Regions from separate parts of the Bacillus sp. JJ722 genome, predicted to be linked through region 2. Evidence: riboswitches for the same ligand, from Rfam matches in the RefSeq annotation. Region 2 holds a riboswitch; the other holds the start of a gene.
What was found. A riboswitch is a leader RNA that binds a small molecule or an ion and turns the genes downstream of it on or off. The one in region 2 is predicted to bind lysine.
Positions count from the first base shown of each region.

Region 1: another riboswitch for lysine. It lies ahead of V7014_RS23205 (Na+/H+ antiporter NhaC family protein); the one in region 2 lies ahead of V7014_RS05185 (amino acid permease).

Region 1 covers NZ_JBALMO010000260.1:2,276-5,713, reverse strand. The annotation lists gene V7014_RS23210 (HD-GYP domain-containing protein) at 1-1,039, shown strand, start outside; lysine riboswitch at 1,145-1,332, shown strand; gene V7014_RS23205 (Na+/H+ antiporter NhaC family protein) at 1,460-3,025, shown strand; gene V7014_RS23200 (M23 family metallopeptidase) at 3,072-3,438, opposite strand, start outside.
Region 2 covers NZ_JBALMO010000031.1:5,082-8,519, reverse strand. The annotation lists gene V7014_RS05185 (amino acid permease) at 485-1,903, opposite strand; lysine riboswitch at 2,063-2,242, opposite strand; gene V7014_RS05180 (DUF6509 family protein) at 2,447-2,740, shown strand; gene V7014_RS05175 (hypothetical protein) at 2,795-3,259, opposite strand; gene V7014_RS05170 (DMT family transporter) at 3,358-3,438, opposite strand, start outside.

The DNA of each region.
Region 1 (3,438 bases), on a different contig from region 2:
TATTTATAATACGCAACAACAGATTTTATTAAATGAAGGCGTTGTGCTTACAGAACGAATGATTACACGGTTAAGGGAATTAGGAATTACGTACGTATATATTAAAGATGCCAGAACGGATCATATTCAACCATCTAATACTTTATCTGAAAAGGTAAGAAAAGATTCACTTACTGCAATTGAATCTGCTTTAACAGATATTCATAAAAAAGAATCTATTGTTGGAAGTTCTATTGTGTTAGAAAAAAACTCAAAAAATTTTATTGAGTTAATTCGCAATATTCTGGATGAAATAAAAGATCATTCAGAATTACTTTCGATTCTTTCTGATGTGCATGTTTATGACGAATATATCTTTATTCATTCCTTCAATGTAACGTTGTATTCATTAGCTATAGGGATTAGGTTAGAACTTAGCCAAAAAGACCTTGAAACACTTGGAATCGGAGCTATTTTGCATGATGTAGGAAAAATGCACGTTCCTTATGATGTAGTAATGAAGCCTGGAAGGTTAACACAAAGTGAATATAATGAGATAAAAAAACATGCAGAGTATGGCTTCCAGATTTTGAAAAGAGTTGGAACAATTCCGTTGTTAGTTGCTCATTGCGCATTTCAACATCATGAACGTATGGATGGTTCAGGTTATCCTAGAGGGTTGACAGATAAAAATATTCACTTATTTGGAAAGATTATTGCTGTTGCCGACGTGTTTGATGCTGTTACTTCTAATCGTGTGTATAGACAAGCTATGTTGCCTCATGAGGGGCTTGAAATACTTTATGCAGGAACAGGCACATTGTTTGATCCAGTGATTGTAGAAACGTTTAGAAAAGCAGTTGCAATATATCCATTAGGTTTAAATGTGACTTTGAATAATAATAAAGAAGGTGTTGTTTCCAAGCAGAATGATGGAATGAGTGAACGTCCAGTTATAACAATTTTGAAGGAAAATGGAAAAGATATCGATGAATCTTATGAGTTAGATTTAAAGCAACATTTAGACATTGTGATTATTGGTTGCGATACATCTAACTAATGATTATTTTAGAATAAAAATTTTTTTGCTAATTCGATATTTTTATTGCAGAATGTTATATTAATGGTATAGTATTAAAATACAATTTGATAAATAACTATCACCGCATGGGGTAGAGGACGCAAAGTTCATCAGTAAGCTGTTGTGAGGATGACAACGATGAGCGCAGAAGAAAGGGAACTTTGCCGAAGTAACAGTTAGTGTCAAATAACTGTTACTGGGGTTGTCTTGAATAAAGCCAACACTGTCATTGTAAATGCTTAGCTTATTTACAATGGGGAGCTACAGAGCGATGGACGATAACATACATTACAAAGGGTAATGATAGGTTGTTCTCTATCACTATCCTTTTTTTATTTTGTCTTAAAAATGAAAAAGCTCTGATCTTTACCTCCGGATTTAACAGAAGGAGAGATTAGCATGGAAAACACAGTATTTTCTTTATTACCACCTTTAGTAGCAATTGTTATGGTTTTATTAACCAAAAGAGTATTGCTGTCTTTAGGAATTGGAAGTTTAACAGCGGCGTTACTACTTGCAGAATTTAATATAATGGATACGTTATCTATTATAGTTAAAGCGTTTATTGAATTATTTTATAAAGATGGAGCACTTAATACAGGGAATATTTACATTCTTCTATTCTTACTTCTTTTAGGATGTGTTACTGCATTTGTAACGATTTCTGGTGGAAGTAGAGCCTTTGGTGAATGGGCATTAAAAAGTGTTAAAACAAGGGCTGGTGCACAACTTACAGCGGCTATACTAGGTATCATCATTTTTATAGATGACTATTTTAATAGCTTAGCGGTTGGGCAAATATCAAGACCTTTAACAGACCGTAATCGCGTTTCTCGAGCTAAGTTAGCATATATTATTGATTCAACGGCAGCGCCAATTTGTGTTGTTTCTCCAGTGTCGAGTTGGGGAGCATATATCATTGCAATCTTAGCACCAATTCTAGCTGCAAATTCTTTAGACATAAGTGGATTCTCAGCATTTATTCAAATGATACCGATGAACTTCTATGTATGGACAGCATTATTATTGGTTATTATAACTTCTTGGAAAAATATTAATTTTGGTCCAATGAGGGCTCATGAAGAAAGAGCAATGAAAACAGGAGTAGTATCTAACCCAGATAAAATTGCTCCTGGTGAATTAAAGAGTGACTTACCTATGAGTAATAAAGGATCAGTAGCGGATTTATTACTACCGATAGTAGCTCTTGTTATCGGAACGGTCTCAGCTATGTTATGGACAGGTAGTCAAGCTGTTGAAGGGAAAGCAACAATTCTACAAATGTTTGAAAATACAGATGTTCCTACATCATTATTTTATGGAGGATTGTTTGGATTCGGAGTAACGTTAGTTTTATTCCTTCGTCAAGTATATTCAAAAAAAGCAGTGAAAAGTTCGCTGCTAATAACAGGGGTATATGAAGGAATCAAATCAATGCTACCAGCTGTTTATATTCTAATCTTTGCTTGGGTAATTGTTGATTTAGTAGGCTCGCTTGAAACAGGAAGTTATTTAGCAAGCTTCGTTGAGAAAGCAAATATTAGCGTTGAATTGATTCCATTTATTTTGTTTTTGATAGCTGGTGTTATGGCGTTAGCAACAGGAACATCATGGGGATCTTTCGGTATCTTATTACCATTAGCAGGTGATATTGTTGCAACGATGGATTCTAGTATGCTTCTACCGTCACTAGCTGCCGTGCTAGCAGGAGCAGTATTTGGAGATCATTGTTCACCGATTTCAGATACAACCATTTTGTCATCAACAGGAGCAGGATGTGATCATATGGACCATGTAATGACGCAGCTACCATATGCACTAACAGCTGCTGGTGTATCTGCTATAGGATTTTTAATACTTGGAATAACAGGTAATACGTTTATTTCACTACTAGTAGTTATGGTTATAATAATTGGAATTCTGTTTTTCTTTGCTAAGAAAAATAAGGAAACAACTGTAGCGTAAATATTGAATAATAAGCGGGCTGTCAGCATTGGCAGCCCGCTTTTGTTCATCGTTTATTTCTTTCGTTGCGCTCCCACACACTTAAATGATAATACGGATCGAAGCTCCATTCCGTAAATCCGTTGTCTTTATACATCCCAAAATGTAAATGAGGAGGAAACTTACCGCTTGTACCTGGAGGCCCATAGCCAGTGCTACCTACGCTTCCGATTACCATACCTGGTTCAACAATAGTGCCAATTTTAATTCCTTTCGTAAATCCGTTTAAATGAGCGAAATAATGATACGTATTATTTAAATCTCTAATACCAATTCGCCATCCGCCATAGCGATTCCATCCTTTTATTTCAACTACTCCATAGCTTGTGGCACGAACAGGTACACCGTAATTAGCGAAGATATCTGTACCTTCA
Region 2 (3,438 bases):
ATGTGATCAATTATTCATAATCTAAATACTTCGACGTTTTTAGATATGTTGTTAACCAGATCAGTTTGTTCTAATGCTAATTAGTTAATAAACTAATTAAATTTATTAATTCCCAATAATTCACTTATTAATTTAATTGAAAGTTTTCATCAATTGAATTGTGTCTCTATAAGCCATTTATTCATGTGTAAGAGACATCAAAGTTTCGGTAACCTTTAGGTTTACAACTTTAAACATCAATCATCCTCTTCCCTCAAACCACCTCACTAAAAAGAACATTTGTTCTATACGACTGAAATCAGCACTTTTATTAATAAATTCCTTTCAATTATTTGCGATTTCGGGGCAGGATTATCCTAATTTATGTAATTTGAACATTAAATATATCAAAATGCTCTTTTTCTCAAACGAGAACATTTGTTCTTGTTTGTGTTAAAAAGAAAAGCACCCATCTGGATGCTTTCTGTTTTTATATCAATTATACTTAGCTTTTTTTAACTGGTATTGCAGCATGATCTTCTTTTTTTACAAAACCATAGAATAGAATTCCACTTGCTAATAACGCCATACCCAACATAAATGTTTTAATATCTGATGTTCCTGCAAACAGTACGTAAACTGCATATAGTGTTGCTAGAATACCGATAATACCATCTATAATACGCCCTTTTCCATCTTCGTACGTTTCACCGGTAATAACTAGCTTTACCTGGAATGTTGATGATATTAAGTAAGGTATTAAGTACGATAACGTTGCGATGTAGATAATAAAATTAAATGCATCTGAAATTGTATTAGAAATTGTTGAGAAAATAAATAATTGGCCTAAAATATTTGTACATACTAACGAGAAAGTTGGTATTCCCTTTTTGTTTTCTTTCATGAAACGAGGAATGAATAAACCTTGCTTCGCAGCGGCACTTGGTACTTCAGCAGCCAGCATGACCCAACCGATCGTTGATCCAATCAATGATATTAATCCTAAAGCTGCTAATAGTTTTCCACCAATTGGCCCAAGTACTGTTTCAATAGCATCAATTAATGGCTTTTCAGACGTTACTAACACATCTTGAGGTAATAAGCCCATAACAAGAGTGCTAATGCCGATATAGATAGCTAACGTAAGTAATAGCCCTAGAATAGTTGCTCTCTTTACATCGCTTTGCTTTTTCGCACGTGATGAGAATACTACGGCCGATTCAACTCCGATAAAGGCCCAAAGTGTAGCTACTGCTGCAGCATTAACTTGTCCTAGCAATCCTACTGTTTGTCCTACTTCATTTGTTTTCTCAGCTAAAAACGGCGTTACATTTGCTGCTTGAAAAGCCGAAAGACCAATGATGATAAAGATAAAGAATCCTGTAACTTTTGCTACTGTTGCCGCTAAATTCAATTTACCGGCGCCTTCTAGACCTTTATACACGATTATGTGTGTTCCCCAAAGTACAATGGTACACACTACAAATGTAATTGCATTACCTACTTTTAAATCAAAGTTTCCAACCGAAAATAAAACAGCTTGATTTGTCATGATTGGAAAGAATGTTGATAAATAACTCGCAAATGTTGTAATGATTGCAATGTTTCCTGCTAAATTTCCAATCCAGTATCCCCAAGTTGCCATAAAACCTGATAATGTTGCGACTTGTGAGCCTTTTTTAAAAAGTTCTTTTGCGTAAATTTGCGGTCCACCGCTGAGTTCTGGTTTTCTCTTACCTAAGTTACCGAAAACGAACGATACAAATAGTACACCAAGACCAGTAAATAGCCATGCTAACATAACTCCCGCTGGACTTGCCGCTTCAGCCAAAGTGCGCGGTAACATAAAGATACCAGAACCAACCATATTACCGACTACTAATGATGTTAAAATCCAAAAACCTAATTTCTGTTGTTTTCCCATCTTTAAGCTCTCCTCTTGTCTGTATTTCTTGAGATTCTTGAGATGTCATTTCAAACGATGAACATGCTTGATGGGTAGAGTTTTGTTAATTTAGTATAAAACAAAAAACACACCGTAAAAGTTGGTGTGTTGTATACGTATACAAAACTGCACCAGACTTCATTGGATAGTTCATCATAGCATTTGCCATGACAGTCCTGCACCTATTCGATACAGACCCAGCTTTACTATAGTCAGAAAACCTATAGCGCTTCGGCGATGTTTCCTTTCAATAAACGTCTTCAAGCTTTCTGTCTCTCGGTTTATTTACTCTTAAAAATCGCAACCTCTACCTCATCTTTGTCTGATGAGGAATCTTTTATTGATTTCTAGTAAATATATTAGAATATGAAGTTGATTAAGTCAAGTTTACGAATTTTTAGTTATTTATACTTTGATTTAGTTTCTATAGAATTAAAAGTTGTTCAAATATTGCACCGCTTTTCTTATAACCATTTTACCGCTATAATGAGTAAAGCAATAGTGAATGAAAGGACGAATATAATGATTCAAATTAAAGAATATGAAGTTGAGTTAATAAATGATGCATTTGGTATTTTACCAGGGGATCGATATGAGTTTATTCTTTTTTTAGATATTCCGGAAGATGATGAATTATTTCATGAAAGTGGAGTAATGGCAAAAGTCATTTTTGTTGTAGATGAAGATAAAAAAGAGATTGCTAAATATGATCTGTATGAACAAGGTGAAAATACATATTTAGATTTTGAATTAGAAGACGATGAACTTCAACAAATTACAACGTTTTGTGTAGAACATTATCAAGATGTAGAGTAATAAAAAGCACCAGTGACAAAATGTCTTCTGGTGCTTTTTATTACTCTTTCTTATTTAAACCGTAACAGACATATAATTAATTCCAAATCTTCTTTCTAGTTCCATGCATTGCTTTATAACGTTTTCGATGTTTTTTTGAACTTCTTCTTCACTAAAATCACAACCACATTCAACGCCTTGTTTGCTTAGTAAAAACGTATTAAAGTATACATCTAGTAATTTCAATTCTCTCATTAAGTCTCCATTGTTACCTAAAGGAGTTATTTGATTTTTCTTTAAGAATTTATCCTTAAAGATTTCATACTTCTTCCCATCAACATCAGGAATTAACAAAGTAGTTTGATATATATATTTTACTGCTTCTTGCGCACAGCAGAATAACTCAGGTTCGATTAATCCTTCCTTTACAATAGCGTGATCTTTTCTGTCTTCTGTACTAACTGCTTGTTTCTCATATTGTTTATTCTCTTTTTTTCTATGCTTTAAGAATTGAATAAAAGTAGCTATTTTTGTTTTCATTGAGGGTCCCCCCTTTTAGCTTTATATATATTATATATCCTTAAAAATTAGCTCCCAAACGCAATTGAGTAAAATTTGCATAAAAAAATATCCCTAAATTAGGAATATTTTTTCTCACTGATTTTCAACTTTATGACATCAACAATATTAACAATAATGATACCAGTAGCTACTAAAAC